Linked DNA regions of Halalkalicoccus sp. CG83. The protein of the gene in region 1 binds, or shares a complex with, the protein of each later gene. Links are inferred from orthologs where the notes say so. Each region holds a gene or a part of one and is shown on either strand. Other genes may lie near its edges. The genes, in order: dph2 and V0Z78_RS14550.

What was found.
Region 2: the proteins of dph2 (region 1) and V0Z78_RS14550 are in contact, whole or in part, in a crystal structure (PDB 6Q2D), measured with the Methanobrevibacter smithii proteins. The link is inferred for Halalkalicoccus sp. CG83 from one-to-one orthologs. Residues at the interface, in WP_011954460.1 of Methanobrevibacter smithii: Met1, Met3, Tyr4, Pro28, Glu29, Gly30, Leu31, Met33, Phe58, His80, Thr124, Gln126, Ser179, Gly180, Asn181, Phe182, His183, Leu185, Tyr201, Asn202, Phe211, Ile215, Arg291, Asp295, Asp296, Gln298, Met299; in WP_011954157.1 of Methanobrevibacter smithii: Pro482, Asn483, Lys484, His485, Tyr553, Asp555, Glu556, Glu559, Leu560, Leu591, His592, Glu593, Asp594, Ala595, Val596, His597, Arg598, Gly599, Pro600.

What each region holds. Positions count from the first base shown.
Region 1 is NZ_JAZDDH010000001.1:2,060,218-2,074,674, forward strand. The notes cover bases 5,027-7,962. They hold dph2 (diphthamide biosynthesis enzyme Dph2), read left to right. Parts: upstream 5,027-5,934; coding sequence 5,935-6,990; downstream 6,991-7,962. Other genes in these bases: V0Z78_RS10740 (MBL fold metallo-hydrolase), read right to left, coding at 5,027-5,084; V0Z78_RS10745 (YlbF family regulator), read right to left, coding at 5,224-5,625; V0Z78_RS10755 (HalOD1 output domain-containing protein), read left to right, coding at 7,317-7,616; V0Z78_RS10760 (SDR family NAD(P)-dependent oxidoreductase), read left to right, coding at 7,737-7,962. Outside these bases: V0Z78_RS10725 (FAD-binding and (Fe-S)-binding domain-containing protein), read left to right, coding at 1-2,752; V0Z78_RS10730 (tautomerase family protein), read left to right, coding at 2,752-3,117; V0Z78_RS10735 (hypothetical protein), read right to left, coding at 3,302-4,195; more of V0Z78_RS10740, read right to left, coding at 4,254-5,026; more of V0Z78_RS10760, read left to right, coding at 7,963-8,444; V0Z78_RS10765 (alpha/beta hydrolase), read right to left, coding at 8,531-9,460; V0Z78_RS10770 (DUF7139 domain-containing protein), read left to right, coding at 9,558-10,454; V0Z78_RS10775 (cell division protein FtsA), read left to right, coding at 10,506-11,564; V0Z78_RS10780 (hypothetical protein), read left to right, coding at 11,739-12,128; V0Z78_RS10785 (METTL5 family protein), read left to right, coding at 12,150-12,773; V0Z78_RS10790 (rhomboid family intramembrane serine protease), read right to left, coding at 12,746-14,404. UniProt on the Methanocaldococcus jannaschii protein: Catalyzes the first step of diphthamide biosynthesis, i.e. the transfer of the 3-amino-3-carboxypropyl group from S-adenosyl-L-methionine (SAM) to the C2 position of the imidazole ring of the target histidine residue in translation elongation factor 2 (EF-2).
Region 2 is NZ_JAZDDH010000002.1:198,078-212,572, forward strand. The notes cover bases 288-3,261. They hold V0Z78_RS14550 (elongation factor EF-2), read left to right. Parts: upstream 288-668; coding sequence 669-2,855; downstream 2,856-3,261. Other genes in these bases: V0Z78_RS14545 (DUF5781 family protein), read right to left, coding at 288-440; V0Z78_RS14555 (ArsA family ATPase), read right to left, coding at 3,024-3,261. Outside these bases: more of V0Z78_RS14545, read right to left, coding at 1-287; more of V0Z78_RS14555, read right to left, coding at 3,262-3,968; V0Z78_RS14560 (3-dehydroquinate synthase II), read left to right, coding at 4,064-5,236; V0Z78_RS14565 (DUF7575 domain-containing protein), read right to left, coding at 5,223-5,639; V0Z78_RS14570 (hypothetical protein), read right to left, coding at 5,698-5,841; V0Z78_RS14575 (hypothetical protein), read right to left, coding at 5,915-6,055; V0Z78_RS14580 (AIR synthase family protein), read left to right, coding at 6,147-7,169; thiD (bifunctional hydroxymethylpyrimidine kinase/phosphomethylpyrimidine kinase), read left to right, coding at 7,166-8,533; V0Z78_RS14590 (5-formyltetrahydrofolate cyclo-ligase), read right to left, coding at 8,600-9,313; V0Z78_RS14595 (patatin-like phospholipase family protein), read right to left, coding at 9,354-10,349; V0Z78_RS14600 (cupin domain-containing protein), read left to right, coding at 10,450-10,821; DNA mismatch repair protein MutS, read left to right, coding at 10,870-13,542; DNA mismatch repair endonuclease MutL, read left to right, coding at 13,539-14,495. UniProt on the Methanocaldococcus jannaschii protein: Catalyzes the GTP-dependent ribosomal translocation step during translation elongation.

The DNA.
Region 1 (14,457 bases):
GGAGCGGGAGATTCCCGTCCTCCCACGGGGGGGCGGCACCAGCCTCGCGGGCCAGGCGGTCAACGAGGCTGTCGTGCTCGACTTCACCCGCCACATGGACGGCGTCCTGGAGATCGATCCCGAGACCGAGCGTGCCCGAGCGGAGGCCGGCGTCTACCTCGGCGATCTCAACCAGGCGCTTGCCCCTCACGACCTGAAGTTCGCTCCCGACCCCGCGTGGGGCGATAAGAGCGCGCTGGGCGGCGCGATCGGCAACAACTCGACCGGCTCGCACTCGCTGAAGTACGGCAAGACCGACGCCTACGTCGAGGAGTGCGAGGTCGTGCTGGCCGACGGCACGCTCACGACCTTTGGCGAACTCACCCTCGAGGAACTCCGCGAGCGGGCCGATTCCGACGGCGACCTCGAGGCACGGATCCACGCCGAGGTCCTCCGGATCGTCGAGGAGGAGGCCGACGCCGTCGAGGAGGCGTATCCGAACCTCAAGCGCAACGTCTCGGGCTACAACCTCGATATGCTGATCGAGGAGGCAAGCGAGGGCAGCGTCAACCTCGCACGGCTGCTCGCCGGTAGCGAGGGGACGCTCGCGATCGTCACCGAGGCGGAGGTCTCGCTGGAACCCGTTCCGGAGACCAAGGCGATGGCGCTTCTGACCTACGACGACCTCATCGACGCGATGGAGGACGTCGCGCCGATCCTCGAACACGATCCCTCGGCCGTCGAGGTGATGGACGACGTCCTGCTGGACCTGGCTCGCGAGACCGAGGAGTTCGCGGACGTCGTCTCGATGCTGCCCCCCGAGGCCTCCTCCGTGCTGCTCGTGGAGTTCTACGCCGAGGGCGACGCCGAAGGGATGACGAAGGTTGCGGGCCTGCTCGCGGATCGGGTCCCCGACGCCGAAAGCGAGGTCGAGCCGGGCGACGATCCCGTCCGGACCGAGGCCCCGATCAACGCGACCGCCGCGATGGAGGCTCACGACCACGAGGAACGCGCGACGTTCTGGAAGATGCGAAAGAGCGGGCTTCCGATCCTGCTCTCCCGGACGACGGACGAGAAGCACATCTCCTTCATCGAGGACTGTGCGGTCCCGCCTGAACACCTCCCGGAGTACGCCCGCGAGTTTCAGGAGATCCTCGAGGACAACGGCACGTTCGCGAGCATCTACGCCCACGCCGGCCCCGGGGTACTGCACGTCCGCCCGCTGATCAACACAAAGGAGATCGAGGGCGTCGACGCGATGGTCGACGTCGCCGACCGGGTGACCGACGTCGTCGCACGGCTTGGCGGCTCGGTCTCGGGCGAGCACGGCGACGGCCGCGCACGCACCCAGTGGAACAAGAAGCTCTACGGCGAGCACCTCTGGGAGGTCTTTCGCGACCTCAAGACTGCGTTCGATCCCGACTGGCTCCTGAATCCGGGCTCGGTCTGTGGCGACTTCGACATGAGCGAGAACCTCCGTCACGGTCCCGACTACGAGTTCGAGATGGGGTTCGAGCCGACGTTGAACTGGGAGAACGAGAACGGCTTTCAGGGCATGGCCGAACTTTGCCATGGGTGTGGCGGCTGTCGCGGCCCCCAGGAGACCACCGGCGGCGTGATGTGCCCGACGTTCCGCGCGAGCGAGGAGGAGATCACGAGTACGAGGGGACGCGCGAACTCGCTCAGACAGGCGATGAGCGGCGACCTCCCCGACGGCGAGGAGCTCTCGGAGGAATTCCTCTCGGAGGTGATGGACCTCTGTATCGGCTGTAAGGGCTGTGCGAAGGACTGTCCCAGCGAGGTGGACATGGCGAAGCTGAAGGTCGAACTCACCCACGAACACCACCAGCGGGAGGGGGCGAACCTCCGCTCGCGCGTGTTCGCGAACGTCGATACGCTCTCGAAGCTCGGCAGCGCGACGGCGCCGGTCTCGAACTGGCTTCCGGAGCTGCCTGGCGCCCGTCTAGCGATGGAGAAGACGCTGGGGATCGCCCGCGAGCGGACGCTGCCCGCGTTTCACCGCGAGACGCTGGTCGACTGGTTCGAGGATCGGGGCCCGCAGGTGAGCGAGGCCGATGCCGAGCGAAAGGTCCTGCTCTTTCCGGACACCTATACCAACTACAACCACCCCGACGTCGGGCGAGCGGCGGTGCGGGTGCTCGAGGCGGCGGGCGTCCACGTCCAGCTGGCGGAGGGCGTCGTCGACAGCGGCCGTCCGCCGTTCTCGAAGGGCTTTCTCGACGTCGCCCGCGAGCGCGCCGAGGAGAACGTCGCGGCGCTCGCCCCTCGGATCGAGGCGGGCTGGGACGTCGTGGTGGCCGAGCCCTCCGACGCGGTGATGTTCCAGCTCGACTACCTCGATCTCCTGTCCGGAGACGCCGTGCAGTCGGTCGCGATGAACACCTTCGGGGTCATGGAGTACCTGAACGCCTTCGGACTTGACGTACCCGAGGGGAGGGGATTGCTCACCTACCACGGCCACTGCCACCAGAAGGCCACGAAGAAGGACCTCCACGCCGCCGCGGTGCTCGAACGCGCCGGCTACGAGGTGGACGCGCTCGACTCGGGCTGCTGCGGGATGGCCGGTTCGTTCGGCTACGAGGCCGATCACTACGCGATGAGCCGGGCGATCGGCTCGATCCTCGTCGACCAGGTCGAGGAGAGCCCCGCGGACAGGGTGGTCGCGCCGGGGGCGTCCTGTCGCAGCCAGCTCGACGACCTCGCGGGTGAGGAGCCGCCCCACCCGATCGAGGTGCTCGCGGAGGGGCTCTGATGCCGTTTCTCCAGTTCGACTGTAGCGCGGTCATGACCGAGGGGGAGAAGCAGGCGTTCGTTCGGCAGGTGACCGACCAGTACGCCGAGCACATGGACGCCGAAACGAACCACGTCGCGGTCGCGATCCGCGAGCGCTCGACCGCCGAACTCGCCATCGGACGCACCGGTTTCGACGAGCCCTGTCTCGTGCTCGACGCCGACGTCCGACGGGGCCGCGAGTTCGAGCAGAAACGCTCGTTCGCGCTCGCGGTCATGGGACTCGCCGCCGACACGTGGGGGCTCCGCGATCCGAACATGAAGGTAGTCTTCACCGAACACGCAGGCGAGGAGCTGATGGGCGTCGACCGCGTCGGATCGGAGTGACCGGCGGACGAAAGTGATTGAACTGTCGAACGGTAGCTCTCGTTTGTGGCTTCTCGATAGAACCGTATTGACGATCTGATTCGACGTACGTTTTCATCTGTGTCGATAAATAGCCGCTCGTCTATCTGCGTCCGTTCGGTCCGTCGTCTCGAGATGGGACGGATTCAACGACTTCCGTCCGTTACTAGATCGCGAGGTCGGTGTCGATCGCCGCACCGTTGAACAGCGCCTTCACCCGCTGGACCGCCTCGCAGTCGGCCTCCGGCGCGTTCTCCATCAGGACCGTCTCGCTGGGGAAGAGCCGTTCGCCGACGATCAGTCCGTGATCACGGGCCGTCCCGCCGGTGACGGTGAGGTAGATGCCGACGCCGGTCTCGGCGATGGCCGCCTCCTCCTCGGCCACGTCGGGACCGGGATACCGGAACTCGATGCCGTCGGCGATCTCGGTCCCGAGCACCGCCTCGACGAGCCGTTCGTACCGCGGCGAGATGCACAGTGGGCCCTCGTAGTCCCGGAGGAACTCCCGGGAGAACGCCTCCGCGAGGTCGGGACGGCCCATGAGCGTGTGGTGGACGGTGTCGCCGAGGCCGGTAACGACCCTGACGTCCGTGTCGTGGGGATCGATCCGCTCGTTGAGGTCGTCGATCGAGGACAGCGGCTCCGGGCGGAGCGAGACGACCTCCTCGAGGACGAGGTCGGCGCTGTCGAACCCCACCGCGAACTCGTGTTTGCGCAGCGCGCGGAACGGCTCCTCCCGCCCGACGAGTTCGAGTTCGAGACCCTCGTGTTCGAGGGTGAGGCTGTCGAAGACGATCCGTCGGGGTTTGCCCGTACGGTCGTCGCGGACCAGCGTGTACTCCGGTCGGGTCGGGTCCGAGAGATCGCTGTACTCGGCGAGGCGATCGTAGACGGTCGTCTCCTCCTCCGCCCGTCCCTTCGTGATCGCCTTCTCGTATCGGAGCGTCGAACAGATCTCGTCGGCCACCTCGGCCGTGCCGGTCAGGGTCGCGAGCCGGTCCAGCACCGCCTCCAGCGGTCGACCCTTTCGCGGAACGGCCACCGGGATCGTCGCTGTCATCACCGTATCGAGGAGTGGGTCGCCTAAACGGGTTGTGTTTGCGCCCTGTGACGCCTCCCTACAGGTCCACGCGACCGCCGATCTCCGTGATCTCCAGCCGTCGGGGGTACTCGAAACTCGCGGCGTGTCGGTGGAGCACCGTCGGGTCCGCCGTGAGCCCGCGCCACATGTCCCAGTGACTGGGCAGGAGTCGATCGAGCCGGAGGTGGTTCGTCGCCTCGATGATCTGGTTCTCGTCGTTGTACCACTTCGTTCGCGTGGGTTCGCCCGTCTCGGAGTCGGGTATCATGCCGACGGTGCCGAACGCGAGCACCCCGAGGTCGATGTCGTAGTCCTCTCCGACCGACTCGAACTCGCCGGGGCGGGCGTCGCCGCCGTGGAAGAACGTACCCGCCTCGTGTTCGATCACGTAGCTTACGGGTTGGGTCGCGTCGGGGTCGTTCGCGGGCTCGACGTTCACCGTGAAGGAGCCGATCTCGTGGACTTCGTCCTCGTCGATAGCGACGAACTGGTCGTCAGCGACGTTCCAGGCCTCGCCCCATGCCTCCTCCTCGCGAGCGACCGCGAGGCTGTCCTCGGGGGCGTACATGGTCGCGCCGGTGTTCTCGAGGATCGGCGCCTGGCTCGGCCCGTGGACGTGATCGGTGTGTTCGTGGGTGGCGAGCAGCGCCGTCGCCTCGTTCACGTCCTCGGGATCGAACGGGATCGGAACCATCCGGACGGTCCGCGGCGGATCGCCGGTCCCGAGGTACGGGTCGATGAACAGCGTCGTCCCGTCGCTCGCCTTGAGGACGAACCCGTTGCAGCCGAGATACCAGATCGAGACGCCCTCGGGAGCGGTCCTCTCGATCTCGCGTACGAGCCAGTCGCCCCAGTCGCTGTGTGTCACGTTCCCCGATGCACCCACCGCCGGCGTAAGTGTTGCGCTGTCGGAGACGCGTCGGAGCGAGCTTCCAGACGCTCGATCGTCCGCTCTCGTTCCCCGGACTCACGTGACCACGACGAAACGGACGGGTACGGTGCGGCGCTCAGTCCTGACAGCAGCCGCCGGCCTGCTCGCCGAAGTCCATCGAGAGCGGCTCGGAGATCGCCTCGTTGATCGCCTCCAGCCGAGCGTCGAGTTCGGCCTGGGCCTCGAGGTAGTCGGCCATCGAGGGGATCTCGTGGAGCTCCTGCTGGGCCTGCTGGAGCTCTCTGAGGTCCTCCTGGGTGGCCTCGCCCGTCTGGCGCGCGAGCATGAACTCCTGGCGGAGCTCCTCGAACTCGTCGATCCTCCGCTGGGCCTCCGGGTCGTTCTCCACGCGGGTCCTCGAGTCCTCGTAGGCCTCGTACTCCGGCAGATCGGTGATTGCCTCGCCGAGATCGCGGGCGAGATCGGTGACGGCGGGGGCCTCGGCGTTCTCGACGGCGTCGGTGGATTCGATACTCATCGCCGGTCGTTAGGGGTGTGGCCGTTTAGGTGTGCCGGAAGCGGTGGATTCGGGATCGCAGAGGCCCTCGTCCACGGTTCGACGGGCGTCGGGACGCAGGACGCGGGCCAGCGGTCTCGCCAGTGGGGATCGTTCCCGACCGACGCCCCGTGCTCGCACGAAACGGTCGAGGCGTTGCGCTACGAGTGGGCCGGACGCGGGATCGCTCGCCATCGGATGGAGATGCCGAGGCCATCGACGCGCCATCCGGCATCGAGCGGGTCCGGCTGAAACGCCGTCGTTAAACGCCCTCGGCGAGTACGTCCGGTAATGAGCCAGGAATCGACGTCGAACTACTCCGAGGGCGATCTCAGGAACACGGGGATGGCCCTGAAACACGACCGTGAGTGGGACTACGAACTCGAACGAATCGTCGAGGCCGTCGACGAGCGCGACGCAGAGAAGGTTGGACTGCAGTTTCCCGAGGGGCTGAAACGGCGCGGGCCGAAGGTCGCCGACGACCTCCGGGAGCTGTTACCCGAGAACGTGACGGTGATGATCTCGGGTCAGCCCTGCTACGGCGCCTGCGACCTCGATACGTTCCTGATGAAGCGAACGGACGTGTTCGTCCACTTCGGCCACTCGCCGATGAAGGAGTCCGAGAAGATCATCTACGTTCCGTTGTTCTCGAACGTCGAGGTCGCGCCGATCATCGAGGAGTCGCTCGCGGAGCTCTCGGATCCCGAAGAGAACCCCGCGGTCGGTCTGGTCACCACCGCCCAGCACATGAACCGTTTCGAGGAGATGCGCGCACTTCTCGAGGAGCGGGGCTACGAGGTCCACACCCGTCGTGGCGACGACCGACTCACCCACGAGGGTCAGGTGCTCGGCTGCAACTACGCCTCGGCTGACATCGACGCCGATCAGGTGCTCTACGTCGGCGGCGGGAAGTTCCACCCCCTCGGCCTGGCGATGGAGCACCCCGAGAAGAACGTCGTGATCGCCGACCCCGTCAACAACGTCGTCACGGTCGCGGACACCGAGCAGTTCATGAGACAGCGCTACGCCTCGGTCCACAAGGCGATGGACGCCGAGAAGTGGGGCGTCATCTTCTGTACGAAGATCGGGCAGGGTCGCTGGGAGACGGCCGAGAGGATCGTCGAGGAGAACGAGAACGCCTACCTGATCACGATGGACGAGGTGACGCCCGACAGGCTGCGGAACTTCGACATGGACGCGTTCGTCAACACGGGCTGTCCGCGGATCACCACCGACGACGGCCCGCGTTTTCACAAACCCATGCTGACGCCCGGCGAGTACGAGATCGCGGTCGGTAACGAGCCCCTCGACTCGCTCTCGTTCGATACGTTCCACGGAACCTGGTAAACCTACGTTCTTACGGTTCGGGTACGCGGAGCGTACCACTCACCGCAAAGACCCGGAGCGAAAAGTTCGGTACGGATTCACTGCGTTAGCCCGCCACTCGTCCATCGGCATCGCGTCTCGCTCTCGCCGATCGTCACCGGAACGATCCGGCGTGACGTCGACGAGTGCACTGGACACCACGGACCGATACGAGCACGGACTGAGCGCAATCGATATCCGTTTTGTAGCGATCATAGATAGGGAGTCACGGGATGTCCGTCATTGTTCGTATCACATATGTGTCTATTATCCTAACAACTATAACGATGTTTTATCTACTCCACTTCATGAACTCACCGAGGAACACGATCGATGACTCAGGAACCGGATGTCTCATCGAATACACGATGAACTCGAGCCAGCCCGCTACCGAGGCCGTGGTGGATGCCGTGGCCACGGTTTCTGACACCAGCGCAGAGGAACTGTCCCCTCTCTACGAAGCGGTTGAAACGGATGCCCTCGACCAGTTAGTCGCTCCACGGATACACGAAACCTCGCGTACCGATGTGACAGTGGAATTCACCTACAACGAGAAGCTCGTATCCGTGAACGGGCAGACCATCAAAGTCTACCCGTTAGAGGCGTAGGACGTACCGCTACGTATCGCTGAAGGAATCGTCTCTGCTTCGGATCTCCGGGAGTTCCGTCGTTTCGTCGGTCGACGCACGAGCGTCTATGGACGTCCGGTTCGTACCCAACGGAACCCAATGTCACGAACCGCCGTCGTCGCCGGTGTCGGTCCAAATCTGGGCGCCACGCTCGCACGAAAGCTCGCGGACGAGGGGTGTGCCGTCGGGCTGTTCGCGCGTTCCGAATCCCACATCGAAGAGCTCGAATCGGAGCTACGCACCGGGGGTGCCGACGCGCTCGCGGTACCGACCGACATCACCGACCCCGAGGCGGTCGAACGCGGCTTCGAACGCGTTCGCGAGGCGTTCGGGCCGGTGGACGTTCTGATCAACCACGCCGGCGGCGGCAGCTGGCAGGGGATCCGATCGATCTCGGCGAAGTCGTTCGAGGACGCGTGGCGCATCGGCGCCCTCGGCGGACTGCTCTGTTCGAAGGAGGCGATCGAGGACATGCTCGCCGCCGACGGCGGAACGATCGTGTTCACCGGAGCCACGTCGTCGATCCGCGGTCGCGAGGGAGCGCTCGGCTTCAGCAGCGCGAAGTTCGCCGTTCGAGGGATGGCCGAGTCGATGGCCCGCGAGCTCGGTCCCGAGGGGATCCACGTCGCACACGTCGTGATCGACGGACACGTCCAGCGTCGATCGCCGCCGGACGCCCCGGATCGCGGGGACGTGGAGACGTTACACCCGGAGGCGATCGCGGACAGCTACTGGCACCTCGTCGAGCAGGACAGGAGCGCCTGGACGTTCGAACTCGATCTCCGACCGCACACCGAGGAGTTCTAAGTCGCCACGGCGGTGGGATCGGGGACGACTCGCCGTCCGATCGACGAACTCCGCCGAGTCGACGAACCAACCGGGCGGCGGCCGGCTCACTGGAGCGTGGTTCGGAGCTCCTCGCCGACCGTCTCGAGGCCGTCCCGGGCGGCGTCCAACTGATCGAGCAGGCTCACGAACCCATGGATCATCCCCTCGTACTCGTGGTGTTCGACCGGGACGCCCGCCGACTCGAGCCGATCGGCGTACTCGCGTCCCTCGTCGCGAAGCGGGTCGAAGCCCGCCGTCAGGACGGTCGCCGACGGCAGTTCCGAGAGATCGCGTGCGAGCAGCGGCGCGAAGTAGACGTTCCGGTGATCGACCGGGTTCGGGACGTAGCGCTCGAGGAACCACTCGACGCTCGCGCCCTCGAGCAGGTAGCCCTCGGCGTTTTCCTCGTGGCTCGGGAAGTCGTGGACCGCGGGCGAGGCGACGGCGGGATAGAGTAGCGACTGGTGGGCGATCTCCGGGCCATCGTGGTCGCGACTCATCAGGGTCACGGCGGCCGCGAGGTTGCCCCCGGCGCTGTCGCCGGCGAGCGCGATCCGATCGGGATCGCAGTTGATCCGATCCGCGTGTCTGGCGGCCCACTCCGTCGCGGCGTAGGCGTCCTCGACGGCCGCCGGAAACGGGTGTTCGGGCGCGAGGCGATAGTCCACCGAGAGCACGGCACAGTCGGCGGCGTTCGAGAGCGCCCGGCAGACCCCGTCGTAGCTCTCCAGCCCGCCGAGCACCCAACCGCCGCCGTGGAGGAAGACGACCAGCGGGTGGCCGTCTCCGGCCGGGCCGTAGAGCCGGACTGGGATCGGCTCTGCCGGCCCGCCGATGGCGAACTCCTTGACGCGGTCGACGTCCTCGCCTCCGCCGGCGAACAGTTCCTCCAAGCGAGCGCGTGCGCTCTCGACCGAGAGTCCGTACGTGGGTGGCATCCCCATCGCGTCGATGGTCTCGAGCAGCGCCTCGGCCTGCGGGTCGAGTTCGGGCATACGCCTCGTTCGGACGGTCCCGACTTAACGCCCGTGCCGACATTGTTTCAACGTCGTCCGCCAGAAGATATTGATACTACTGCGTCGTATTCGGCGCATGACTCCGGACGCCCACGCAGCCACCCTCCTGGAGTGGTACGAACGCTACATCGGCGAACCCGACGCTGAGACCGACGTCTACCTCGGATTCGGTCTGTTCTTCGTCGGGATCGCGCTCGCGGTCGTCGGCCTGGCGCTGTTCCTCTGGAGCGCGGGTCTCGAGGCGGGTTCGGCGTTCTACTGGAACCTGCGGCAGGTCGCGATCGTGCTGGCCTCGCTCGGTCTCCCAGCAGGGATGGTCGGGATCGTCGTCCTCCTGCCCGTCGACCGGCGGGCGCTCTACGCGGCCGGCGGTGGTCTGGCGGTCTGTGGGCTCGCGATGGTGTTCTTCGTCGCGGTCTACCCCGCCAACTGGAACGTCCAGTCGGCCGCCGACCACAGCGCTCTGGGGATCGCGCTCTACGCGATCGGTCTGGTGGTCGTGCTCGCCTCGACCGCCGCCGCGCTCGTCGCCTACCAGCTCGAACGGTCCCGACCCGCTCCGAGCGAATCGGGAGACGACCCGCGCGAGGAGATCACCGACGAACGGGTCGCACGCGACATCGAGCACGCGATGGAGGACGTGACGCTCACGTGGGGCGGCGTCCGCCGAAAGGAGACGCGGAAGCTCGCCGTCGACGTCGGTACCGAGGAGATCGATCGCTCGTCGTTCGACCGCGTCGAGGCTACGAGCACGCGAGCGGCCGGGACGGACGTCGAGAGCGCGGTCGCGAGCATTCGGGGACTTCGGGGCGGAAACGAGAAACAGGCGACCGGCACCGGCACCGACGATCAGGCCGCGGCGCTCGTCGAACTCCGGGAGCGTAAGCACGCGGAGGCGATCGCGACTCGCGATCCTCCCCTGAAACGGCTTCGGTCGCGGGTCTCGGAACTGCTCGACCGACAGGGCAGATAATTTCATTCCTTTACCAGATAGATTTATTACCTATTAGCCTATCGTACACGTATGGCTAAAGGACTCGACGTCGGAACGATGAACATCCTCTCGGGCCGACAGGACGGCTCGGACACCGTCTTCGTACAGCAGCGAAACAGCTTCGTGGAGATCGAATACAGCGACATGGCCGAACAGATGCTCTCGCGGAGCGACGTCCTCCACATCCGCAAGGGCGACACGGTGTACGTCGTGGGCGACGACGCGCTCACGTTCGCGAACGTGTTCAACAGGGAGACGCGCCGCCCGATGCAGCACGGCATCCTCTCGAGCAAGGAGCAGTCGGCCATCCCGATGATCAAGCTCATCACCGAGCAGGTCGTCGGCGAGCCCAGCCATCAGGGCGAGCGGCTGTTCTTCTCGAGTCCGGCGGATCCGATCGACTCGGAGCTCTCGACGCTGTATCACGAGAAGACGGTCGAGTCGTTCCTCACGGACATGGGCTACGACGTCGAGCCGATCAACGAGGGAATGGCCGTGATCTACTCGGAGCTCGCCGAGCGGAACTTCACGGGCCTTGGCATCAGCTTCGGCGCGGGCATGACGAACGTCTGTCTCGCCTACTACGCGGTGCCGGTGATGACGTTCTCGGTGGCTCGCGGCGGCGACTGGATCGACGAGCAGGCCGCCCAGGCCACCGGAACGCCTGTCGACAAGGTCACCTCGATCAAGGAGGACGACTTCAAGCTCGACTTCCGCACCGACATCGGCGGCGTCGAGGGCGCGCTCGCGATCTACTACGAGAACCTCCTCGACTACGTCATCGAACAGATCTCCCGCGAGGTCAACGAGGAGGACGTCGAGGAGGGCCTCGACGTTCCCGTCGTCGTCACCGGCGGCACCTCGAGCCCGCGCGGGTTCGAGGCGCTGTTCGAGGAGCACCTCGAGGGTGCGAACATCCCCTTCTCGATCAGCGGCGTCCAGCAGGCCAACGAACCGCTCTACAGCGTCGCCCGCGGCGCGCTCGTCGCCGCCCGCTCGGACGAACACGAGGCCGACGCCGACCGGCGGGCCGCGGCCCCCGACGGCGGCGAACGGGCCGACGGCGACTCGAAACCGGCCGAGAACTGACCGTCCGCGCGGCGACCGGCGCGTGACCGTCCCCCCGTAACGTTCTCTCGAGGCACGCTTCGAACGAATCGTGACTCGTCTCTTCGACGAAGCCACCTCCGCTTCCGGACCGCCTGTATAACCACTACGCATCCGCAAAGGTTTTTGTATATCCGCCGTGTATCGACTCCCAAGATGAGTACGTCACAGCGACCCGCCGTCGAAGGCTGCCGGCCGGAGGAGGCCACCCCCGTCAGGCTCGAGGCCGAGGCGCTCCATTCGACCGCACCGGACTACCTGCGCGAACTGAAGGAGGAACTGACCGACGAGCGTCTCGTTCCCGCCAGACTGGTCGTCGAGGTCTGCTTCGACGAGGACTGTTCGCTCTCGACCCAGGAGGAGGCCCAACGCGTTCGCGATCACATCCGCGCGGCGGCGTTCCTCGGGGCCGGCACCCTCACCGTGTCGCTCGACGACGTCGCGAACGAGCACAAGGTCCGTCCCGCGCTCGCGGCCTGCGCCGAACGGGCCCGGCGCGACGGCGTCGTGCTCGAGGTCGACGGACCGCTCTCGATCGAACCCTAGCCGATCGACTCGGATCCGCGAATGGGATCGAAGCGGGCGCTGGAACGGGAGCTCTCGCGGGTCCGCGGGTTCGAACACCCGCGCGTCGAACTCGAACAGTATCCCACCCCGGCGGGGATCGCCGCCCAGCTCGTCCACCTCGCGGACCTCCAGGGCGACCTCGAGGGCTGTGTCGTCGACCTCGGTACCGGAACCGGCGTGCTCGCGCTCGGCGCCGCGCTACGCGCCCCCGAACGCGTGATCGGCCTCGATCGCGATCCGGCCGCGCTCGCGCGGGCACGGGAGAACGAACGCCGGATCGATCCTCCCCGGGGGGTGGAGTGGCTCCTCGGCGACGGCGGCCGACCGCCGCTGTGTCCCCTAGGTACGACCGTGCTCACGAACCCGCCGTTCGGCGCCCAACGGGGCCAACGACACGCTGATCGACGATTTCTGGAGGGTGCTCGCGGGTTCGCCGACGTGATCTACTCGATCCACAACGAGGGGAGTCGCGAGTTCGTCGAGTCGTTCGCCGCGGACAACGGCGGCGAGGTCACCCACGCCTACGAACTCGCTTTCGATCTCGAGCGGCAGTTCGAGTTCCACGAGGAGGAGCGCCGGACGATCCGCGCGGAGTGTTACCGATCGGCCTGGCGCGACGTGTAGCGCTCCTCCTCCGCGATCGGTATCGCGGTGTCGCCGTAGACGGCGTAGAGGACGTCCCCGTCATCGCGTTCGTCGCCGTTCTCGTTCCCGTCCTCGGCCGCCTCCTCGCGGACGAACTCGATCCCCTCGACGGTCACGCTCTCGCCGAGATCGGGCATGTGAGCGCGGTCCTCCCCGTCGACGGCGATTCGGAACCCGTCGTTTCCGGCGAGGACGGCGACCTCGTGGCCGTCGATCGATCCCGGGGCGACGACGGGTTCGGAGGCGTAGGCGAGGGTGCGCTCGCCGTCGTGTTCGAGCCAGATCCGGTAGACGCGGTCGTCGTCGACGACCCAGCCCTCGCGTTCGGCCTCGATCCTCTCGCTCCAGGTCAGGCCGCCGATCCTGACGCTCCCCTCGCCGTGGGTTCGGAGTTCGGCCCTCGTCACCTCCTGACTCCAGACGGTTCGCTCCTCGCTGACGACGATCACCCCGCTCGCGGTGACGTCCGTCGCCTCGCCGAACGCCTCGACGTCGACGACCGAGAACGTCCGGTTGGTGATCTCCTCGTCGTAGAAGACGGTGTAGTCGCCCACGGTGACGGCCTCGTCGGGCGAGGCGCCGTCGACCGCGGTGAGGTTGAGCGGGACCGCGACGAGACACATGCTCACGAGCGGGAGCATCAACAGCAGGACGGCCGTTCGACGGTAGCTCAGGGTCCCGACGAACTGGCGATCGCTCGCGGCCAGTGCCGCCGTGACGAGCGTGGCGAGCGCGATGACGAGGGCGATACCGAGCGCCCGGTAGAGAACGAACGTCTCGGCCCCCCTCACCCACCAAACCACCCACAGCGAGAGACTCAGACCCACGAGCAGGGATCCGAGCCATAGCCGAAGGGGGTCCGGGCGGGTCCCCCGGCGATGCAGCAGCGCGGCCCCGACGAGCACGCCGAGCAGGAAGCCGAGCGCGTGGCCCTGGACGGCGATGCCGTACCACCACGGCGGGGAGACGCTCGCGGTCGTCTCGACGACGGCGATCGGTTCGTCGAGCGCGGCGGCGACGGTGCGGAGCGCGCTCCTCGCCGCGAGCGCGACCACCACGAGCAGCGGGTAGCGGACGAGCACGAAGCCCGCGAACGCGAAGACGACCCCCGAGAAGCCGATCACCGGCCCCCAGGTGAATAAGCTGGTGAACACGCCGAGGCCCAATACGGACGACGGAAAGAGCACGAACGCGCGGAGTCGGGGGTCGGCGTGCCACGCCCCGTCCTTCGTGCCGGGGTAGTGACCCCAGACGTACTCGGCGAGCGGGGCGAGGATCGCCGCGGAGGTGAGGTTGCCGAGGAGGTGGCCCGGACCCACGTGGGCGAAACTGGCGAACAGCCAGCCTGCCAGGTAGAAGTACGACCACGCGGAGAAGGGGATCGCCAGCGGCTCCGTCCAGCGGACCGCCCCCTCCTGAACGACGAGGTAGACGAACAGTACGAAGCCCAGCGAGAGGATCGATCCCCACGGGACGCCGAGGTAGAACCGCGAACGAAGCCTCTCGAGCCACCTCGTCTCGGGGTCGAGTCGCCGGAGCACGAGGACCGACCCCAGAAGCGCGAGCAGGAGGAGCGTCCGCCAGAGGAGGGTGTACCGCGAGTCGAGCATGTGGTCAGTCGGGGGCCGATCGAATTGAGGGTTGTGTCCCCTCACCTTCGATT
Region 2 (14,495 bases), on another replicon or contig:
GACGCGAGGCTCGACTCGAGGAAGGAGACGAGCTTGTCGGCGGGCCCGAGCGTGAGCGTGATGTCGTCGGCGTAGATGTCCTTCATGTGGTTCGCGATCTGGTAGCAGTGCGCGAGCTTCCGGCGCTCGACCGTCCGCCCGGTGAGCGCGAGAAAGAGCGCCTCGTCGGTCGACTGGGTGTGCGATGGGTGGGCCTGCTCGTTTCTGTGCATGTGAGCGAACTCGTGGAGCGCGAGTTCGCGGGCCATCGCGCTGGTGGCGGCCTGTCGGGAGATGTTGAGAACGTGGTACTCGCCGGGATGCGAGGTCCAGGTGCGCTCGTCGGGGTCCTCCCGGATGCGGACCTGGACCGGGAGTGAGAGGTCGTACTCGGTCTCGAAGACGTCACGAGCGCTCAGAAACGGGGAGGGCGGGGCGGCACCGGTCACGTGCACGTCCATGGTTACCGGTAACACGGGGTCCGAGACGTATTACTATTGTGTTAGGAGACGGCGATAGGGTCACCCTGAGGCGTCGAAACGGCCGGTCGGGCAAGGGGGCTCGATTCCCGTCTCGACGGCGCGTGCGGTTCGGCGACACGTCGCCGTCGAGGTCGCACCGTCGATCGTTCCGGTCCGGGCTCGCGAAAAACACTACGCTTTTCACGCCTCTTCCGATAGGAGACGGTAATGGGTAGACGCAAGAAGATCGTTCAGGAGTGTGAACGGCTGATGGACAACCCGGAGCACATCCGGAACATCGCCATCGCCGCACACGTCGATCACGGCAAGACGACGCTGACGGACAACCTGCTCGCCGGCGCGGGCATGATCTCCGACGAGACCGCCGGCCAGCAGCTCGCGATGGACACCGAGGAGGACGAACAGGAACGGGGCATCACGATCGACGCCGCGAACGTCTCGATGACCCACGAGTACGAGGACACCAACCACCTCATCAACCTCATCGACACGCCGGGCCACGTCGACTTCGGGGGCGACGTCACCCGTGCGATGCGCGCGGTCGACGGCGCGCTCGTGGTCGTCGACGCCGTCGAGGGCGCGATGCCCCAGACCGAGACCGTCGTCCGGCAGGCGCTGCGCGAGGGCGTCAAGCCCACGCTGTTCATCAACAAGGTCGACCGGCTCATCAGCGAGCTCCAGGAGGGCCCCCAGGAGATGCAACAGCGCCTCGTGTCGGTCATCGATGACGTCAACGAGCTCATCCGCGGAATGACCGAGGACATGGACGACATCGACGACTGGACCGTCTCCGTCGAGGACGGGACGGTCGCGTTCGGCTCGGCGCTCTACAAGTGGGGCGTCTCGATGCCGTCGATGCAGCGAACCGGCATCGACTTCGGCGACATCATCGAGCTCGAGCGAAACGGGAACCGCCAGGAGCTCCACGAGCGCACGCCGCTCTCGAACGTCGTGCTCGACATGGTCTGTGAGCACTTCCCCAACCCCGTCGACGCCCAGCCTCGACGTATCCCGCGCATCTGGCGCGGCGACGACGAGTCGGACATCGCGGAGACGATGCGGCTGGTCGACGACGAGGGCGAGGTCGTCCTGATGGTCACCGACATCGGTATCGACCCTCACGCCGGCGAGATCGCCGCCGGTCGCGTGTTCTCCGGTACCATCGAGAAGGGCCAGGAGCTCTACGTCTCGGGCACCGCGGGGAAGAACCGCGTCCAGTCGGTCGGCATCTACATGGGCGGCGAGCGCGAGGAGGTCGAACACGTCCCCGCCGGCAACATCGCCGCGGTCACCGGGCTTCGGGACGCGATCGCAGGTTCGACCGTCTCCAGCGTCGAGATGACGCCGTTCGAGTCGATCGAGCACATCTCCGAGCCCGTCATCACGAAGAGCGTCGAGGCGAAGAGCATGGACGACCTGCCGAAGCTCATCGAGACGCTGCGCCAGGTCTCGAAGGAGGATCCCACGATCCAGATCACCATCAACGAGGACACCGGCGAGCACCTGATCTCGGGTCAGGGCGAGCTCCACCTCGAGGTCATCACCCAGCGCATCGAGCGCAACCAGGGCATCCCGGTCAACACCGGTGAGCCGATCGTCGTCTACCGCGAGGCGGTCCGCGGGGCGACCGAGACCGTCGAGGGGATCTCGCCGAACCGCCACAACCGGTTCTACCTCACCGTCGAGCCGCTCTCGGAGGAGATCGTCGACCAGATCAAGCTCGGCGACGTCTCGATGGACATGCCCGAACAGGAGCGCCGCGAGGCGCTCCAGGAGGCGGGCATGGACAAGGACACCTCCCAGAACGTCGAGCACATCTTCGGCACCAACGTCTTCATCGACGACACGAAGGGGATCCAGCACCTCAACGAGACGATGGAGCTCGTCATCGAGGGGCTCGAGGATGCCCTCGACGAGGGGCCGCTCGCGGCCGAGCCCGTCCAGGGGACGCTGATCCGGCTGAACGACGCGCGCCTGCACGAGGACACCATCCATCGTGGCCCCGCACAGGTCATCCCCGCAGTCCGTCGGGCGGTCCACCGCGCGCTGATCCACGCTCGCGTCTCGCTGATGGAGCCGATCCAGAACGTCCGCATCGACGTGCCCAGCGAGCACATGGGTGCTGCGAGCGGCGAGATCCAGGGTCGACGCGGCCGCGTCGACGACATGTACCAGGAGGGTGACCTCATGGTGATCGAGGGGATCGCCCCCGTCGGGGAGATGATCGGCTTCTCGAGCGACATCCGCTCGGCGACGGAGGGTCGTGCGTCCTGGAACACCGAGAACGCCGGCTTCCGCATCATGTCCGACAACCTCCAGCGCGAGAAGATCATGGAGATCCGCGAGCGAAAGGGGATGAAGCTCGAACTCCCTGAGGCCGTCGACTACTTCTAAACGGACCTTTTTACGCCTCGGGGTCGCGAAGCGACCCCCTCGCCACAAAAAGCTCCACCAAAAAAGGCCGAGAGCGCAACAGGCGCTCTCGGTCCGCCAGCGGTGGACCGCGAACGGTACGATCCGAACGATCGGATTGGGATGCAGAGATAATGCAGTCGGACGACCCTACACGCCGAGCCGCTTCGCGATCGCCTCCAGGGACTCGATGCCGTGGACCTCGCCGACCCGGTCGGGGAGCGTCCGAACGTCGAGGCCGGCGAAGCGCTCGTCGATCTCAGCGAGGCGCTGTTCGTGGAGGTCCTGGCGGGTACGACACCGCTCGCAGTCCTCGTCGATCTCCTCAAGCACCCGGTTGACGACGGCGGTTCGTACCGGCAGACCCGCCTCGTCCAGCCGTTCGACCAGTCGCTCGGACTCGCTGATCGCCATCGTCTCGGGAAGCAACACGACGCGGAACTCGGTCCGATCGGGGTCCTTCAGCAGGTCGCGGGCGCGCTCCATTCGCGCCTTCAGGTCGGCGAACCCGTCTCCCTCCTCGCTTCGCCGTCCGCCGCCGAAGTAGTAGGCCGGCCCCATCGTCATCCGCTTCGCGGAGTCCGCGAGCCGCTGGACCTGCCCTCGGACCGAGAGCGTCTTCTTGAGGGTGGCGCTCATCACGTCGGGCAGGTCGAGCAGTCGCAGGGTGTGGCCCGTCGGCGCGGTGTCGAGGACGACGTACTCCCAGCGCTCGGAGTCGGCGAACTCGACGAAGACGTCGAGCGCCGCCACCTCGTCGCCGCCCGCTGGCACTCCGGCGCCGAACACCTCCTCGACGTCCTCGTCGTCGAGCTGGAGGCCGGCCGACCGCAGGTCGGCTGCGAGTCCCGAGGCCAGTTCGCGGTACTGCTCGGCGCGCTCGTCGGGGTCGATCTCGGCCGCCCACAGCCGGGGGCGGACCTCCCGGGGCTCGCCGCCGAGGTCGGTCTCGAACGAGTCCGAGAGCGAGTGGGCCGGGTCCGTCGAGAGCACGAGCGTCTCGTGGCCCGATTCCGCGAGCGAGAGGCCCGTCGCGGCCGCACAGGTGGTCTTGCCGACGCCGCCCTTCCCGCCGTAGAGAACGAACTGGGTCACCTCGATCGATAGGGGGGCGGAACGTAAACCTCCCCGGCCGGCAGTCGTCGGTACGGTTCGCCACGTTCAAGCCCGCGCCGTTCGAGCGGGAGGGTATGACACGATCCGTCTGGCTCAAGGCCGACGACGCCGTCGGCGACTGGGAGGCGCGCAAACGCCGAATCACCGCCGGCCTCGAGGCGGGGGTGGACTGGGTGCTCGTCGACGAGGGCGACGTCCAACGGGTTCGGGAACTCGGCGCGGTGAACGTCGCTGCCTTCCGGTCGGGCGGCGACGTCCACGTGATGGACGTCGAGGAGGCCGAACCGCCCGAGGTGGAGGCGACCGTCGTCGGGAAGAAGGGCGAGGGCGACGGGACGGTCGATCTCCCCGAGGACTTCTCCGGCTCGGCGGACCTCTCGGAGCTTCGGCGCGAGAGCGACGTCCCGCAGGGGGCGTACGTCCGCATCCTCGACGAGTACTACGAGGCGTTCGCCGAGGAGGCGGCCCAGGAGGCCGAGTACACGTTCGTGATCGGCGAGGACTGGACGATCATCCCCCTCGAGAACCTCATCGCCCGCATCGGCGACGAGACGGAGCTGATCGCCGGCGTACAGACGCCCGAGGAGGCCCGCACCGCATTCGAGACCCTCGAACGGGGGGCCGACGCCGTCCTGCTCGACTCCGACGATCCCGACGTCATCCGCGAGACCGTCGCCGTGCGCGATCGCTCCCGGCGGGAGACGCTCGAGCTGGAGTGGGCCGAGATCACCGAGGTCGAGCAGACCGGCAGCGCCGACCGGGTCTGCGTCGACACCGGGAGTCTGATGGAACACGACGAGGGGATGCTCGTCGGCTCGATGAGTCGGGGGCTCTTCTTCGTCCACGCCGAGACCGCCGAGTCGCCGTACGTCGCCTCGCGACCGTTCCGAGTGAACGCCGGCGCCGTCCACGCCTACGTCCGCACGCCCGACGGCGGAACGCGGTACCTCTCTGAACTGGAGAGCGGCGACGAGGTCCAGATCGTCGACGCCGAGGGCAACACCCGCGAGGCGATCGTCGGCCGGGTGAAGATCGAACGCCGACCGATGTTCCGAATCGAGGCCGAGACCGATGGCGGCGACCGGGTGGCGACGCTGTTACAGAACGCGGAGACGATCAAGGTCCGGACCCGTGATGGTCGCAAGGCCGTCACCGACCTCGATGTCGGCGACGAGGTGCTGCTCTACCACGAGACGGTGGCGCGTCACTTCGGCGAGGCCGTCGAGGAGCGAATCATCGAGAAGTAGGAGCGGGCTCCTCGGCGTCGGCCGCGGCGCTCGGGAGCGGTTCGGTACACCAGTGACAGAAGTCGAGTTCGAGTTCCTCGTCCAGTTCGTGACCACAGTGAGGGCATCGCCGGCCCTCGACGCGCTGTTTCGTCCGGCTCGCCTGCCAGTAGGCGTCGCCCGCGCTGAACGCGATCACCGCGAACAGGGCGAGCTGGGCCTCGAACGGGAGCTCGGACGAGAGCGCGAACGCGCCGCTCACCGAACTGATCCCCTCGACCATCCCCTCCGGAACGAACAGCACCACCGACAGAACGACCATCCAGAACCAGAGCAACGCCCGGAACCACGACCGAAGATAGACGTGGCCGAGACCGGGCATGACGATGGCGAGGACTGCCGCCAGCCACGGCCGTTTATGCATATTTCCGGTCACTACAGCGGCGTGAGCACCCCGGCTACTTAACCGGTTCGGCCTCGGCTCAGATCCCCAGGAGCCGTAGAACGACGCCAACGAGGACGATGAGCAGGCCGAGACCGATCCCGATTCCCGGAATCGGCACCGGCAGGAGACCGATTCCGGCCACGATACCGAACAGGATGACCAGCGACGAGATTCTGACCATGGTCGAGGTTCTCGCGTCCGGCCCAAAGGGGTTGGGCCGGCGCTCGCCGTCCCCCGACCCGCGGCCGTCGACGTCAGTAGCCCAGCCAGCGGCCGACGACGCCGGCGATCACGATCAGCAGCGCGACCAGGAAGGCGACTCCCGGGATCGGGATCAGGCCGGCGATCCCCGCGACGATTCCGATCGCGATCGCGACCGTCGAGGCTCTGACCATGTCGTCGTTCGTCGCGAGCGACGGAAAGGGGTTGGGCCGTCGTTCGCCAGTCCATCACCATCGCTAAGTATCACAGGGTTGTTACCCCGGTATGAGCGATCTCGGCAAGGTGGATCGGGCGTTCTTCGACGAGTACATCTACCCGAACCTCGGCGCGGACCGCGACGACGTGAGCCTCGCACCGCAGCACGGCGTCGACTTCGGCGTGATCGAAACCGGAGGGAGGGCGATCGCGCTCGCGACCGACCCCGTGTTCGTCATGCCCTCGCTGGGGTTCGACCGGGCGGCGTGGTTCGCCTTCCACATCCTGATGAGCGACGTCGCGGTCTCGGGGATCCCGCCGACGCACCTCTCGGTCGACCTGAACCTCCCCGCGGAGATCACCGACGAGCAGTTCGCTACCGTCTGGGAGACGATGGACGAGGAGGCCCGCGAACTCGGCGTCTCGATCGTGACGGGCCACACCGGTCGGTACGCCGGCTGCAACTACCCGATGGTCGGCGGGGGCACCGCGCTCGCGGTGGGCGATCCCGGCGACCTCGTTCGGCCCGACGGCGCCCGCTCCGGCCAGAAGGTGCTGATCACGAAGGGGCCGGCGATCGAGGCGACCGGCCTGCTCTCGATCCAGTTCGAGGAGATCCTCGATCTCGAGGACGACGTGATGGCGGCGGCGAAGGACCGCTTCTACGACATGAGTCCCGTCAAGGACGCGCTGGTGGCCTCGGCTGCCGGGCCCGTCACCGCGATGCACGACGCCACCGAGGGAGGCATCTACGGCGGTCTCCACGAGATCGCCCGCGCCGGCGGCGTGCGCATCGACGTCGAGCGCGACGCGATCCCCGTCCTCGACGGCGTTCCGGAGACCTGCGCGGCGTTCGACATCGACCCGTGGATCTCGATCAGCGAGGGCACCCTGCTGTTGACCGTCGAGGAAGAGGGCGCCGCGGACGTCCTCGCCGCGCTCGAGAGCGAGGGGGTCCCCGCCGCGATCGTCGGCGAGACGAGCGAGGGCGAGGGCGTCCACTTCGACGGCGAGGCGGTCGAGCGTCCCGAGCGCGACCCCTTCTGGGCCGCCTTCGAGCAGGGGATGGCCGAACTAGAGGGCGAGCAGTGACCCGCGAACCGGCTCCCCAGGCGCCGCCGGTCGCGCTGACGATCGCGGGCAGCGACTCCGGCGGAGGGGCGGGGATCCAGGCCGACCTGAAGACGATGGAGGCCCACGGCGTCTTCGCGACGACTGCTCTGACCGCGATCACCGCCCAGAACACCCGCGGCGTCGAGCGTTCGCACGTCCTCCCGCTCGAGGAGATCGACGCCCAGTTCGACGCGGTCGTCTCCGATTTCGACGTCGGTGCGATCAAGACGGGGATGCTCGCGACGAGCGAGGTGGTCGACCTCGTCGCCGAGAAGCTCGCGAGCTACGACGCGCCTGCCGTGATCGACCCAGTGATGGTCGCCGCGACCGGGGATCGGCTGCTCGAACCCGAGGCCGAGCGCGCCTACGAGCGGCTGATCGCCGAGGCGACGCTCGTCACCCCGAACGCCGACGAGGCGGCCGTCCTGACGGGCGTCGAGCCCGAGGACGCCGAGGACGCCCGCGAGGCCGGCGAGGCGCTGGTGGAGACGGGCGCGGAGGCCGCGCTCGTGAAGGGCGGGCACCTGCCGACCGAGGAGGTGAAGGACGTGCTCGTCACCGCCGACGGCGCGCGAACGTTCGAACACGCCCGTATCGAGACCGAGGCGAACCACGGCTCGGGCTGTACGCTGGCCTCGGCGATCACCGCCCGACTCGCCGCCGGCGAGGACCTCTCCGAGGCCGTCGAGGGATCGTTGGCGTTCATGGAGCGCGCGGTGCGCTACTCGCTCGACGTGGGCGAGGGGCCGGGTGCGGTCCACCACCTCGCCGACCTACGAAACCGGGCCGAGCGCGAACCGACCGCCGAGGCCGTCCAGGGGATCGTCGACCGCTTCGGCGAGGAGAACGTGCGCGCGCTGGTGCCCGAGGTGGGGATGAACGTCGTCGGTGCAACCCCCTACGCCGAGGACGTCGGAGAGACCGCCGCGGTCGAGGGGCGGATCACCCGCACCATGAGGGGGATCAGTCCCAATGGAGGGGTGCGCTTCGGCGCGTCGAGCCACGTCGCGCGGTTCCTCCTCGCCGCCCGCGAGTTCGATCCCGCCCTCCGATTCGCCGTGAACTGCCGGTTCGACGAGGACGTGGAGCGGGCGCTCGGAGCGCTCGACGCGCCGAGCGCGGAGTTCGACCGTACCGGGAAGCCCGACGGCGTGAAACGCGAGGATGGGGGTGCGATGGAGTGGGGCGTCCGGCGGGCGTTCGGCGACGGGCACGAGGACGGGGAGACGCCCGCGGCCGTGATCGACCGCGGCGAGGTGGGCAAGGAGGCGATCGTGAAGCTCGTCGCCCCGGACGCGGAGATCCTGGTCGAGCGGACGCTCGCGGTTCACGACGCGCTCTGAAGCGGGGGTACGGCTCCTAGAGGACGGTCGTGGCGTTCGTTCTCGGGACGTCCTCGAGGGTCGCTCTCACTCCTCGATCTCGCCCTCCAGACGACGGAGGACGGGAATCTCGTCGAGTCGTTCCTCCGAGAGGAGCGACCAGTCGATCCCCGCGGGCTTCCCGCCGGCCTCGGTCCGAATCGTCCGCTCGGGTGTGACGATCAGGTCCATCGAGACGTCGTGAGGCTCGATATCGACGTCCTCGTCGACGACCTGCATCCCGTGGACGGTGGTCGCCGTCGGGGTGTCGTCGGTCACGAGGTCGAGCTCGCGAAGGACGGCGAACTCCAGATCGGAGTAGCCCTCGCCCTTGCCGATTCGCGCGCCGTCCTCGGTGACCGCTACGCTGCCGGAGACGATCAGATCGATCTCGGGCATCTCGTCGGGCCCGACCGGAACGCCGTGATCCGAGACGCCCGAGACGGTGGTCGCCTCGTCGATATCGCTGACCTCCGCGGGATCGAGTTCGAGAAACGGCTTCTCGTCGCGGAGACGTGGCTGGGCCATGTAGAGGGTCTTTCCCGCCCGGAGAGCCCGCCTTCGTACGGGAAGCTGTGGGGCGTCGGGGTTTGCCTTCACCGTCCGAGCGTCCGCCCACTCGGGCCGGTCGGCCAGCGGCCGGGCGGCCTCATCGGCCCCCGCGAAGTTAGGGATGCGCCCGTGGGGCGGGAACGGAAAGCGCGCTTCGCCGCTCTGCTCGAGAGCGTCCCAGATCCGCTCACGGATCGTCGGTTTGTCCATGCCGCCGCCTTCGCGAGCGGGAGCAAAAGGGTGGCGCGTCTCAGCCGCGACGCTCGGCTCGCTCGTCGAGGAAGCGCTCGGCGCGCCGAGCGCCGCGCTGCATCAGCCGTTCGATGAACTCCGGATCGCGATCCAGTTTCGAGGACGTCGACAGCTCGCCACCCATCTCGATGAACTCGACGTCGACCGGCTTGTACTCCCCCGAGAGCGTCCCCTCCTCGACCCACTCGTTCACCTGCTCGATGAAGTCGACCTCCTGGTAGAGCGAGAGGTTGCCCGCGAGTTCGTTGCGGCGGTCGGCGATCTCCTCGAGCGACTCGGGCACCTCGTCGCGGCGTCGAGGGTTGATCTGAATGATCCAGATCTCGTCGGGCTTGTCCTCGAGATCGCGGGGCTCGAGGAACTCCCGGATCGGCGGGTTCTGGCTGAACAGCCCGTCCCAGTACCAGTGGTCGTCGATCTCGACCGCCTCGAACAGGGTCGGGATCGCCGCCGAGGCGAGCACCGCCTTCGACGTGACCTCGCCGTTTCGGAAGGTGGCGAACTCGCCCTCGGTGACGTCGGCCGCCCCGACGATCAGGTCGAGGTCGGCGTCCGCAGCGAGGTCGGGCACCCGCTCGAAGTCGATGTGCGACTCGAGCGTGTCGAGAAAGCGCCGTCGTCCGACCGACGTGAAGGGCACGTCGTAGGGGCTTGCCTCGAGAACCGGCCAGCCCCGCTCGGCGATCTCCGCCGTTCGGACGGTCCACTCGTTGGCCATTCGATCGAACAGGGAGCGGGCTGCCATGTCCCGCCAGACCCCCTCGAGGGTCTCGATGGCCCGTTCGGCGTCGCCGTCGAGCAGCCCGTACCAGGCGGCGGCCGCACAGACGGCGCCCCCCGAGGTGCCGCTGAGCGCGACGGGCTCGAACGAGCGATCCTCGCGTTCGCGGAGGAGGCGCCCGAGCACGCCGGCGGTGAACGCCGTGTGGCTTCCCCCGCCCTGACAAGCGATCGCGACGCGATCCGGGTCCTCGGCGTCGGTATCGGTGCTCATGCGCGTTGATACGAGCGGCCTGGCTCTTAGTTCAGGGTGATGCCAGAGGAACCGAACGCCGACGACAGCGGTTAACCGATCGGGGCCGTATCGCCGAGCCATGACGAACGACTACGGCATGATCGACGTCACCGAAGCCGAGCGGACGCCCTCCGCCTCGTCGGGGACCGACCACGTCGACCTCGTCTCCGAACTGGGCTGTACGGAGATGCGCCCGAAGCTGTGGGAGCTCTCGCCGGGCGATACGATGAGCTACCACCGCCAGCGCGAACAGGAGGAGTTCTACTACGTGCTCGAGGGGCCCGCGCGGATCCGTATCGGCGACGAACGGATGGACGTCCCCGAAGGGACGGCGATCCGGATCCCGCCCGAGACCCCCAGACGGGTGTTCAACGACACCGACCACGAGCACCGCTGGTTGATCGTCGGCGCGCCCCCCGTGGAGAACGACGGCGAGGTGTTCGAGGAGTAACGCTCCGGACCCAACACGGTTTTAGCCCTCACGGTCGACCCTACGGGCATGACAACGGGCGGAATCGTCGGGGAGTTCCTCTCGCTGAAGGAGGGGACCGACGCCGACCTGCTGGCGATGCAGTGTGGTGACTTCTACGAGTTCTTCGCCGACGACGCCGAGACCGTGGCCGAGGAGCTCGATCTCCGGGTCTCACAGAAGTCCTCGCACGGTTCGTCGTACCCGATGGCCGGCGTCCCGCTCTCGGAGCTCACGCCGTATTTGAAGGCGCTCGTCGAGCGGGGCTATCGCGTCGCCGTGGCCGACCAGTACGAGACCGAGGACGGCCACGCCCGCGAGATCACCCGCGTAGCCACGCCGGGCACCTTGCTCGAGACGAGCGACGACGACGCCCGTTATCTCGCTGGGATCGTCCGCGTCTCCGAGGGGCTCTACGGGCTGGCGTTCGCCGAGGTGACGACCGGGCGATTCCTCGTCACCCGTATCGAGGGCGAGAACGCCGTCGAACGGGCGATCACGGAGTGTTACCGTTACGATCCCGTCGAGGTGCTTCCCGGCCCCGACCTGCGGGAGGACGAGGGGTTCCTCGAACGACTCGAAGAACGGGTCGACGCTTCGGTGGCGCTCCACGAGACGAACGCCTTCGCGCCCGGCGCGGCGACCCACCGCACCCGCGAGCAGTTCGGCCGCGAGACGCTCGCCGGCCTCGGACTCGAGACCGAGGGACCGGAGGTCCGGGCGGCGGGCGCGGTGCTCTCCTACGTCGAGGAGACCGGCCTCGGTGTTCTACCCTCGATGAGCCGGCTGCAGCCCTACCGGCCCGACGACTACGTCGCCTGCGACGTCACCACCCAGCGCAACCTCGAACTGGTCGAGACGATGACGGGCCACGGCGGCTCGCTGTTCGCGACGATCGATCACACCGCCACGGGGGCGGGCGGACGACTGCTGAAGGAGTGGCTCAAACGCCCCCGGCGGTCGCTCGGCGAGCTTCGGCGCCGCCAGGACGCGGTCGGCGCGCTCTGCGAGTCGGCGCTCGCCCGCGAGGACCTGTGCGGGACGCTCGGGGGCGCCTACGACCTCGAACGGCTGGCGAGTCGCGCGACCCACGGGAGCGCGGACGCCCGCGCCCTGCTTCGGGTTCGCGATAGCCTCGCACTCCTCCCCGCGATCGCCGAGCTGATCGAGGGTGACCGGCGCCTCTCGGAGTCGCCCCTCGTCGACGTGCTCGATCGGCCCGATCGGGAGGCGACCGCCGACCTGCGCGAGGAACTCGACGAGGCGCTCGCGGAGGAGCCCCCGAAGACCCTCCGCGAGGGCGGCCTTCTCACCCGGGGCTACGACGAGGAGCTCGACGCGCTCATCGAGGATCACGAGGCGGCCCTGGAGTGGATCGAGACGCTCGCCGGTCGCGAGAAGAACGAGCACGGACTCACCCACCTGCAGGTCGACCGGAACAAGACGGACGGCTACTACATCCAGGTCGGGAAGAGCGAGGCCGACGCGGTGCCCGAGGACTACGAGCAGGTGAAGACGCTGAAGAACTCGGTTCGCTTTACCACCGACGCCCTCGAGGAGCGCGAACGCGAGATCCTCCGGCTGGAGGAGAAGCGCGGCGAGCTCGAGTACGAGCTGTTCTGCGAGCTTCGCGATCGCGTCGCTGAACGGGCTTCACTGCTGCAGGACGTCGGGCGAGCCTTCGCGGAGATCGACGTTCTAGCGAGTCTCGCGACCCACGCGGTGGAGAACCGCTGGAGCCGTCCCGACCTGGAGGAGGGAGACACACTCGACATCGAGGCCGGCCGTCATCCCGTCGTCGAACGCACGACGGAGTTCGTCCCGAACGACGCTCGACTCGATTCTGAACGAGCCTTCCTGATCGTCACCGGCCCGAACATGTCGGGGAAGTCCACCTACATGCGCCAGGTCGCGCTGATCGTTCTGCTGGCCCAGGTGGGAAGCTTCGTCCCCGCCGAGCACGCCCGGATCGGGCTCGTCGACGGCATCTACACCCGCGTGGGCGCGCTCGACGAGCTCGCACAGGGCCGCTCGACGTTCATGGTCGAGATGCAGGAGCTCTCGAACATCCTCCACTCCGCGACGGAGGACTCGCTGGTGATCCTCGACGAGGTCGGGCGAGGGACGGCGACCTACGACGGCATCTCGATCGCGTGGGCCGCCACCGAGTACCTCCACAACGAGGTGCGCGCGAAGACGCTGTTCGCGACCCACTACCACGAGCTGACGGCGCTCGCGGAGCACCTCGATCGGGTCGAGAACGTCCACGTCGCGGCCGAGGAACGAGACGGCGAGGTCACCTTCCTGCGGACGATCCGCGAGGGGCCGACCGACCGTTCGTACGGCGTGCACGTTGCCGGCCTCGCAGGCGTCCCCGACCCCGTCGTTTCCCGATCGCGCGACGTGCTCGATCGGCTGCGCGAGGAGAAGGCGATCGAGGCGAGAGGATCGGGATCGGCGGGATCGGACACCCAGCAGGTGGTGTTCGACGTCGGCTCCGGGCAGCTACGGACCGCGACGACCGACGGCGGCGACGGCAGCGATGGAACCAACACGGAGAACGGCGAGGACGACTCCGACGACGCGCTCGATCCCGAGTCGGAGGCGGTCCTCTCGGAGCTCTCGGGGATGGAGCTCGCGAACGTCTCGCCGGTCGAGCTCATGAGTCGGGTCCAGGAGTGGCAGGGGAGGCTCCCGAGATGACTCGCCCCGAGATCCACGAGCTCGACGCCGCGACCGTCGATCGGATCGCCGCCGGCGAGGTGGTCGAGCGGCCCGCCTCCGTGGTGAAGGAGCTCGTCGAGAACGCCCTCGACGCCGACGCCTCCTCGATCACCGTGGAGATCGATTCCGGCGGCGTCGACCGGATCCGCGTCGTCGACGACGGAATCGGGATGACCGAAAACGAGCTTCGGACGGCGGTGAAACAGCACACCACGAGCAAGCTCCGCGACGCCTCCGATCTGGAGGCGGGGATCGAGACGCTGGGCTTTCGCGGCGAGGCACTCCACACGATCGGCGCGGTCTCCCGGACGACGATCACCACGAGGGCGCGCGGTACCGAGGGTGCGGGGACGAAACTCATCCTCGCGGGCGGCGAGGTCGAGTCGGTCGAGCCCGCCGGCCCGCCGACGGGCACGGCGGTCGAGGTGAGCGACCTCTTCTTCAACACGCCCGCCCGGCGGAAGTACCTCAAGCGCGAGGCGACCGAGTTCGACCACGTCAACACCGTCGTCACGCGGTACGCGCTCGCGAACCCGGAGGTGGCGTTCACGCTCGAACACGACGGCCGCGAGGTGTTCTCGACGACTGGACAGGGCGGGCTCCGCGCGACGATCCTCGCGGTCTACGGCCGGGAGGTCGCCCGCGCGATGGTGCCGATCGAGGACGTAGTCGAGGGTCCCCTCGAGGCGATCACGGGCTACGTGAGCGACCCCGAGACCACCCGCTCGAGCCCGACCTACGTCTCGACGTTCGTCAACGGCCGGTACGTTCGCAGCGGGGCGCTCAGAGGGGCGGTCGTCGACGCCTACGGCACGCAGCTCGCGCCCGACCGCTATCCGTTCGCAGTGCTCGACCTCTCCGTGCCGGCCGAAACCGTGGACGTCAACGTCCACCCCCGCAAGATGGAGGTGAAGTTCGAGGAGGAGGCCGCG